One region of the Comamonas sp. A7-5 genome, then DNA from elsewhere that is predicted to be linked to it. Evidence: predicted binding sites of a transcription regulator. Region 1 holds the regulator's gene; each other region holds the start of a gene.

Evidence for each region. Region 1 encodes sigma-54, which starts transcription at its own class of promoters, with help from an activator protein. Its sites were predicted from a motif close to TGGCANGNAANCTGCTTT; they were not measured.
Region 2: a site for sigma-54 is predicted at 1,081-1,098, ahead of AAIL67_RS02605 ([protein-PII] uridylyltransferase). Genes of this name have one in related genera too.
Region 3: a site for sigma-54 is predicted at 1,096-1,113, ahead of AAIL67_RS07445 (ammonium transporter). Genes of this name have one in related genera too.
Region 4: a site for sigma-54 is predicted at 1,113-1,130, ahead of AAIL67_RS11420 (flavin monoamine oxidase family protein). Genes of this name have one in related genera too.

What each region holds. Positions count from the first base shown of each region.
Region 1 is NZ_JBCPWO010000005.1:446,674-448,875, forward strand. It holds gene AAIL67_RS12440 (aspartyl/asparaginyl beta-hydroxylase domain-containing protein) at 1-189, shown strand, start outside; gene AAIL67_RS12445 (RNA polymerase factor sigma-54) at 379-1,980, opposite strand; gene lptB (LPS export ABC transporter ATP-binding protein) at 2,126-2,202, opposite strand, start outside.
Region 2 is NZ_JBCPWO010000001.1:582,324-584,525, reverse strand. It holds gene AAIL67_RS02605 ([protein-PII] uridylyltransferase) at 1-957, opposite strand, end outside; gene map (type I methionyl aminopeptidase) at 1,148-1,960, opposite strand; gene purL (phosphoribosylformylglycinamidine synthase) at 2,140-2,202, shown strand, end outside.
Region 3 is NZ_JBCPWO010000003.1:422,364-424,565, reverse strand. It holds gene AAIL67_RS07445 (ammonium transporter) at 1-1,059, opposite strand, end outside; gene cls (cardiolipin synthase) at 1,269-2,202, shown strand, end outside.
Region 4 is NZ_JBCPWO010000005.1:237,572-239,773, reverse strand. It holds gene AAIL67_RS11420 (flavin monoamine oxidase family protein) at 1-1,052, opposite strand, end outside; gene AAIL67_RS11415 (sensor domain-containing diguanylate cyclase) at 1,357-2,202, opposite strand, start outside.

The DNA.
Region 1 (2,202 bases):
GCCGCCGCCAGCTCGCCCAACAACGAGGGCGATCCGCGCGGCATGATCAGCAAGCTGTTCAAGATCTCGTTCTATGCGGGCAAGTACCGCCGCGCCTTCCGCGACTGGAATCCGACCTTCTACAAGATCCTCAAGTTCGGCCTGATGATTGGCGTGCTGGTCTGGTTTATCTGGTGGTTGGTTTCTTGATAACCCCCTGAGGCGCTACGCGCCTTCCCCTGGCCGGGTGCCCCCAAGGGGGACGGCAGCATCGCCGCAAGGGCAGCTCTTGCTCGCTGCCCCTTGCTTGAGGAATGCCTTATCAAGGCTCCCGCCCTAAAGACAGAACAAGAAAGCCGCTGTGCGATGCATCAGCGGCTTTCTTGTTTCTGCGGTGCCCTACAGCGCCTTGCGCAGCGTGGTCGTCGGTATCTTGAGCTGCTCACGGTATTTGGCGACGGTGCGGCGCGCGCACTCGATGCCCTGCTCTTTGAGCATATCGGCCAGCTTGGCGTCCGACAGCGGCTTCTTGGCATCTTCAGCATCGACAAACTGCTTGATCAGCGCACGCACGGCGGTGCTGGAAGCACTGCCGCCGGTTTCCGTGCCCAGGCCCGAACCGAAGAAATACTTGAGCTCGAAAGTACCCTGGGGCGTGGCCATGTACTTGGCCGTGGTCACGCGGCTGATGGTGGACTCGTGCAGACCCAGGGTGTCGGCGATATCGCGCAGCACCAGCGGGCGCATGGCCAGCTCGCCATGCACAAAGAAGTTCTTCTGCCGCTCCACGATGGCTTCGGAAACGCGCAAGATGGTGTCGAAGCGCTGCTGGATGTTCTTGATGAACCAGCGCGCCTCCTGCAACTGCTGCTGCAGCGCCGCATGACCGTCGCTGTTCTTGTGACGCCGCAGCACGCCGGCATAGATGTCGTGCACGCGCAGACGCGGCATGACCTCGGGGTTGAGTTGCACGGAAAAGTCCACCCGGCCCGCGCCGGACCGCACCGGGCGCACGATGACATCGGGCACCACGATATGGCGTTCCACGTCCACAAAGCGACGCCCCGGACGCGGCTCCAGCCTGGCGATCAGGGCCATGGCTTCGCGCAGCTGTTCCTCGCGCGCGCCGCACAGGCTGGTGAGCTTGCGCAGATCGCGCCGCGCCAGCAAGTCCATGGGTTGGGAGCAGATGGCCTGCGCCAGCAGCAGCCGGTTCATATGCGCCTCGGTCGTGCCCTCGTCCTCGGCGGTGCGGATCAGGTCGCGCAGCTGCAGCTGCAAGCACTCGGCCAGATCACGCGCGCCCACGCCCACGGGCTCCAGGCTTTGCAGCAGCTTCAGAGCAATGACAAAGTGCTGCTCCAGCTCCTCGCGCTCTTCCAGGTCGTCGCCGGCCAGGCTCTGCGCCAGCTCCTGCAGGGAATCCTCGAGATAGCCGTCGTCGCTGAGCGACTCGATGAGAAAGCGCAGCGCCGCCATGTCCGCCGCGCCCAGATGCAGGCTCAGCGCCTGACGATGGAGAAAGTCGGTCAGGCTCTGGTGCTCGCGCGCCAGATCGATGGCATCGGTTTCGTCATCGCCATCGCGGTTGCGCGTGGAGCTGCTGGCCGAGGGCGTATCCCACTCGCTGCTGGATTCGCCACCCCATTCCCCGTCCTGGCCGTCCAGGCCCTCGGCCTCCCAGTTCAGCGTTTCAGGGGTTTCGGGGTTTGATGTCTCCGCTACCGTTTCAGTAGCTTGTTGCGCTTGCGATGCATCTCTTTCAGCATGAATACCATCTGAAGTACTGTATTCACTGGCGCTATTAGCTACATCTACAGGAGCATCTCCCGCAGTTTCGGCCTCATCGCCCGCACGTTCCAGAAAAGGGTTGTCGACCAGCATCTGCTCGACTTCCTGCGCCAGCTCCAGGGTGGAAAGCTGCAGCAGCTGAATGGATTGCTGCAGCTGCGGCGTAAGCGATAAATGCTGCGAAACGCGTAGCGAGAGACCTGGCTTCATCGAGGCGCGGCCCCCAGACAATCATTGCAAACGCGCGCAGTGCTACGGGTTTGCCGCCGGGCCACCTCAAGGCAAACCTCGGCGCAGCCGGTCAGGGCCCCTTCTGGGGGCAGCGACCGCACAAAGTGAGGGAGCGTGGGGGTCATCACATCCTGAAATGTTCGCCCAGATAGACGCGGCGCACATCGGCGTTCTCCACGATCTCCTCGGGCGTGCCTTCGG
Region 2 (2,202 bases), on a different contig from region 1:
CGCCTTGGCGGCCCAGTAATAGTGACGCATCAGGGTCTCGCCAGCGCGCATGGCCAGCTTGCGGCCCTCCGGCGTGGTGGAGCGGTAGCCAAAGGCTTCGGCCACGGCGGTCTGCAGGTCAAAGACCAGCCGGTCCTCATGGCGGCCGGCAGCGGCATGCAGGCGGGCACGGATCAGGCTGAGCAGGGATTCGTTGGATTCGAGCTGCTGGACCTCGAAATGGGTGATCAGGTCTTGCTCGGCCAGCTCATGCCAGCTGTTGCCGAAGCCTGCGGCCTTGGCCAGCCAGAGCATGGTGTGCAGATCGCGCAGCCCGCCGGGCGATTCCTTGCAGTTGGGCTCCAGCGAATAGGGCGTGAAGTCGTATTTGGCGTGGCGCTGGCGCATCTCCAGCAGCTTGCCTTCGACAAAAGCCTTGGGATCGAGCTGCGCGCGGAACTGCTGCTCGAAGTCGGCAAACAAGGCCTTGCTGCCGGTGATGCGGCGTGACTCCAGCATGGCGGTCTGCACCGTCAGGTCCTGCGCGGCCTCCTGCAGGCATTCGGCAATGCTGCGCACGCTGGAGCCGATTTCCAGGCCGACATCCCAGCAACTGCTGATGAACTGTTCGATGTTGCTCGCAAATTCCACAGCTGGCTGTGCACTGCTTTGGGGCAGCAGCACCAGCACATCGATGTCCGAGTAGGGAAAGAGCTGGGCGCGTCCATAGCCGCCGACGGCCAGCAGGGCCGCGCCTTGCGGCATCTGTGCGCGTTGCCAGAGGGTGCGCAGCAGACCGTCTGCCAGTTCACTGAAATGGTGCAGCACTCCGCGCACGCTGCGTCTGCCCAGCGTGGGGTTGCGCAGCAACTCCATCTGTCGGGCCTTGGCCTCGCGGTATTGCTCGCGCAGGCTCTGTAGCGAGGAGAGGTCGGAGACGTCGGCAGAGTTGGCGTAGGAGTGGGCAGAGGAGGTCATGCGCAGTAGAAAAAAGCGTTTCAACGGGGCAAGTGCTTGAGCGTCACCTTAACCCAACTGACTTGGGCTTGAGGCCTGTGATGGCAAAAAGATGAGCACATGGCGCTTGCAGCACAAGGTCTACAAGCAAAAAATATGCCGCATCCAGCTTTGGCCGGATGCGGCATGCAGATCAGCGGTTGCAATGCGCTCAGGTGCGGATGGCCGTGATGAAGTCGGGCGGAGTGGGCGAGCCATCGGACCAGGTCAGCACGTCATAGCCGGTCTTGGTGACGGCCAGCATCAGCTCCCACTGGGCGGTCAGGCTGCGATCCTTGGTGACCACGGTCCAGCCGTCTGGCATGGCCTTGATGTCGCGCTTGCCCAGATTCAGCATGGGCTCGATGGTGAAGACCATGCCTTCTTCCAGCACGACACCTTCGCCGGGGCGGCCGTAGTGCAGCACCTGGGGCTCGTCGTGGAACACCTTGCCGATGCCGTGGCCGCAGTATTCGCGCACCACGGACAGGTTGTTGCTCTCAGCATAGGTCTGGATGGCATGGCCGATATCGCCCAGCGTGGCACCGGGCTTGACCTGGGCGATGCCCTTCCACATGGCCTCGAAGGTCAGCTTGGACAGACGCTTGGCGGCAATCGTGCCTTCGCCAATGATGAACATGCGGCTGTTGTCGCCGAACCAGCCGTCTTCGGTGATGATGGTCACGTCGACATTGACGATATCGCCCTTTTTCAAAGGCTTGTCGTTGGGGATGCCGTGGCACACCACATGGTTGACCGAGGTGCAGACATAGGCCGGGTAGGGCGTCATGCCTGGGGGCTGATAGCCCAGGCAGGCCGTCTTGGTGCCTTGCTCGGCCATGCGCTTGGCGCACAGATCGTCGATCTGCTGGGTGGTGATGCCGGGCTTGATGTGGGGGGTGATGTAGTCCAGCACATCCGAAGCAAAGCGGCCTGCAACGCGCATGCGCTCGATGTCTTCGGGGGTCTTCAGTGTGATGCTCATGGTCGCAATTATCCCATTGCGCGCTTGAACATGCAGGGCTTGTGGGTGTGAGCATTCGGACTAACCCCGAGGCACGGTAAAATCCTAGGCTCACCGAATTCAGCGCTTTGGCCCGGTCCTCTCAGGCAGGGGATTGACCAGGACGCTTTTCAACAGCCTTCACATAAACAGGCCGCCACGTGACATTGCATCTGACACAGTTTGAGGGTGGAAACGCCCTGAGCTCGTTCCGCGCCCAACAG
Region 3 (2,202 bases), on a different contig from region 1:
GCCCGCAATCAGGGGGTCGGCAAACACCGCCGTGAGGATGGAGCCCGCAATGCCGCCCACGCCATGCACGCCGAAGACATCGAGCGAGTCATCGGCCCCGAGACGGCGCTTGAGCCAGGTTGCGCCCCAGAAGCAGACGGCGCCCGCAATCAGGCCTATCCACACCGCACTGCCCACCTGCACAAAGCCCGCAGCCGGTGTGATGGCCACCAGTCCGCCCACCATGCCTGAGAGCAGGCCCAGCAAGGTCGGAGCACCGCGAACCAGCCACTCCACCACCATCCATGCCAGCCCGGCGGCCGCAGCCGCCACGAGAGTGACCACAAAGGCCAGCGCTGCACGCCCGTCGGCAGACAGGGCCGATCCCGCGTTGAAGCCGAACCAGCCGAACAGCAGCAGCGCCGTGCCCATGGCCGTCCAGCCCAGGCTGTGCGGCTCGAATGGCTCGGTTCCGTAGCCGCGCCTGCGCCCCATCATGAAGGCACAGACCAGTGCCGCCACGCCCGCATTCACATGCACCACGGCACCGCCGGCAAAGTCCAGTGCGCCGAGCTGGTTCAGCCAGCCCCCGCTCTCCCACACCCAGTGGGCCACCGGCGCATAGACCACCACGCTCCACAGCGCGGCAAACACCAGCAGGGCCGCAAAGCGCATGCGCTCTACCACGGCCCCCACGATCAGCGAGGTGGTGATGATGGCGAATGCGGCCTGGAACAGGGCATAGGCCGCCTCGGGCAGATGCGGTGCCAGATGGCTGACCGAGATTACGCTGCGCCGGCCATCGAAGTGCAGCGAGGCAAACCAGGCTCGTCCCAGATTGCCAAGCCAGGCAGACTCGGCGGTGAACGCGAGCGAGTAGCCCAGGCCGAACCAGGTCAGGGTCACCACGCAGGCCACCGCAAACACGGCCACCATGGTGTTGACCACATTCTTGCGCCGCACCAGCCCCGCATAGAACAGGGCAATGCCCGGCAAGGTCATCAGCAAGACCTGCGCCGACGCGACCATGACCCAACCGGTATCTGCCTTGTCGATGGCAGTCAATGGCACCATTTCCATGCACTCCCCCCCTGCTTGTTTGCTTTGACAAAAAAGGAAGCAGGTTCCATGCCAGTGCCATGTCGATCTGTCGATGCTTCATGATGGATAGCAGCATGCGTTGACCCATCAAGGCCTTTGCGCCTGTTTCATGAGAACCACGACGGGCAGCTTGTGCTCAGGCCTGAGCCCGTTATGCTCGACAAGGTCCATCGTTGCTGCACTGATTCATGACCTGGCTGCTGCTGACTCTTCATGTATTGCTGATTGCCGGCTTCGGCCTGCGCATTCTGCTGCGCAGAGACATGCGGCCCGATGTGCGGCTGGCCTGGCTCATGGTCATCGTGCTGCTGCCCTATGTGAGCTGCCTGCTGTACTACCTGTTTGGGGAAGTGGCCCTGGGCCGTGTACCAGGCCGCAGAAGGCTCAATGTGCGCGAGTTCTGCCAGACCCAGGAGAGCGCCCTTGCGTCCGCTCCCGGCCCCATGCCGCAGGCACGGCCCGCCATTCCCGATCAATGGCTGCCGGCCTTCCGCTATGCCTCGTCCATCAACGGCTTTGTACCGCTGCCCGGCCACAGGGCCGAGCTCATGCGCGATGGCGCGCATGCCCGTGCGCAGATGCTGGCCGACATGGATGCCGCGCGCCACGAGATCAATGTGCTGTACTACATCTGGCTGGACGACAGCACCGGCACCGATGTGGCCCATGCCCTGATGCGTGCCGCGCAACGCGGCGTGACCTGCCGGGCCATGGTCGACGGGCTGGGCTCGCGCGCACTGACGCACTCGCCACTGTGGCAGCAGATGCGTCAGGCCGGCGTGCATTTGGCGATTGCCCTTCCCATCAGCAATCTGCTCAAAGTCATGCTGACCAGCCGCATCGACCTGCGCAACCACCGCAAGATCACGCTCATAGACGGCAGGATCAACTATTGCGGCAGCCAGAACTGCGCCGACGAAGGCTTTCGCATCAAGGCTCGCTATGCCCCCTGGGTGGACATCATGCTGCGCCTGCAGGGTCCGGTGGTCATGCAGATGCAGCAGGCTTTTGCCAGCGACTGGGCGCAGTCCGATGCGAGCCTTGCACCACCGACAATCGAGGCCGGCGCTGCCGCTGACGACGGCTTCCATGCCGTTGCGATTGCCGAAGGGCCGACGGAAA
Region 4 (2,202 bases), 210 kb from region 1:
TGCACTTCGATCTGGCTCAGGATGGACAGCGGAATCGTGCACACGCACCAGTCGGCGCGGGCCTGCAGTGTGGCGCCGGGCTTGAGGGCGTCCACATAGTCCACGGTCACGCCCTTGTCGTTCTGGGCGATCTTGGTGACCTTGGCGTTGTAGCGTATGGCCGAGCCCAGATCGCGCGCCATGGCCTGGGCCAGCATGTCCATGCCGCCTTCGGGCTGGAAGATGGCGCTGTGGAATTCGTAGATATTACCAACGCCCATCTGGCGCCACAAATTGGATTCGAGCAGCTCGTGCAGGCCCATGGGCGTCGACGGTTTGGCCTGCGCCATCAGGCCGCCGCCGGGGTCGATGTCGTAGCCACGGAAATCGCTGACCGCATTGCTGGCGCGGTAGCGGTACTCCTTGTCCAGCACGCCCCAGGCCTTGAGGCTCTCCAGCAGGCGTTCCTTGTCTTCCCGGCTGACGCTCTGGTCCAGCGCGCCCTGATTGGTAGCCTTGGACAGCAGCTCGGCCACATGACCGTAGACATCGGTCTGCACATGGCGAAAGCGCTGGGGCTTGCCAGCCAGGGCCTTGCTGTTGTGCAGATAGGCGTTGTAGTTGACCTGGTTGAAGGCCTCGAGCTTGATGCCGAAGCGCTTGTAGTAGTCCAGCATCGCATGGTGGTGGTAGGGCACGCGCCAGGGGCCGGGGTTGAAGTAGTTGCCCTTGGCAAAGCCCACTTTCTGGCGTGTACCGTCGAGTTCGATGAACTCATCGCCGCCGCGCAGCGTCCAGCAGCGGCCGCCGGCGCGACTCTGGTATTCAAGCAACTGCACCTTGTAGCCTGCCGCGCGCAACTCGTGGGCTGCCACCATGCCTGCCAGGCCCGCGCCCAGCACCAGAACCGACGCGCCAGGTCTGGCGTTGCCGAGCTTGACCGGACCGCTGTAATGCGACTCGGCGGCGTAGCCCAGTGAACTCATGGCTTGGTACATGGCACTGCCGCCCGCGACCTTTCCGATCATCGAGAGCAGTTGTCTGCGACTGACATGCTTGCTTGGCTCTGGCATCTGAAATTCCTTTGCTGTTGTGTATTCCGCTGTCCATCCGGGGTTGCGGGGCAAGGGTTTTCAGCAAGAGCTGTGCCAGGTCAGAGGGCTCAAGGCATTAGTTCAATGAAATCAGTTACTTGTTATGGAATTCAGATCAATTTGCGCTCAATCCTTTTAACGCTTATGGTGCATGCTCACTAATTTGAAGCGTCAATGGCCAAATTGGTGCAACGGAGTCACACAATAAGCTGCAAAAAAAGCGTATCGGCTGTGACAGCGGATACGCCTTGAGTGTGGGAGCGGAACTACGGTGCTGCCGGGCTCAGAGCTCGCTGGGAGGCTCGCTGGCCTTACTGACCATGACACGATTGCGTCCACCCCGCTTGGCGGCATAGAGCATGGCATCGGCCTGCTGGAAGACGGCCTTGATATCGGGATCGCTGTCGGGCCAGTGGGCCACGCCCAGCGAGATGGTGATATGGCCCACGGGCGGTATCTCCATTTTCTCGACCAGCTGACGCAGGCGCTCGGCGGCATGGGCGGCGGCCTCCAGCCCTGTGCCGGGCAGCAGCAGCAGAAACTCCTCGCCACCCACGCGGCAGGGCAGGTCATCGACACGCGAGACCTCGCGCATGGTGCGTGCGAGCTGTCTGAGTACCTCGTCGCCTGTATCGTGGCCAAAACCGTCGTTGATATGCTTGAAGTGGTCGATGTCGATGGCAATCACCGAGAACGGCAGCGCTTGCGTCTGAAAGGCGCTGATGGCTGCCTCCAGATGGCGGCGATTGCCCAGCCCGGTCAACGGATCGGTGTTCACGTCCTCGCGCAGCTTGGTGATATTGCGTTGCAGCAGGCCCAGGCCCTTGAGCATGGCTTTCTTGAGTTCGTAGGACTCGAAGTACCAGGACTTGACGGCCTGGATGTTCTGCGCCGTCTCGGGCTTGTCCATATCGTGAGCGCCATTGGCGAGCTGGCGCAGCGGGCTGGCAATGCGGCGCGCGCTCCACCAGATGACCACCAGCATCAGCAGGGCGATGGGCAGGGTCTTGTAGAGCACGGAGCGCATCAGCTTGTTGAGCGGGGCCAGCGTGGCCGCCTTGGGGCGCTGGGCCACAATGCCCCATCCCGAGGCATGGATGACGGCATAGCCGGCCAGCATTTCCACTCC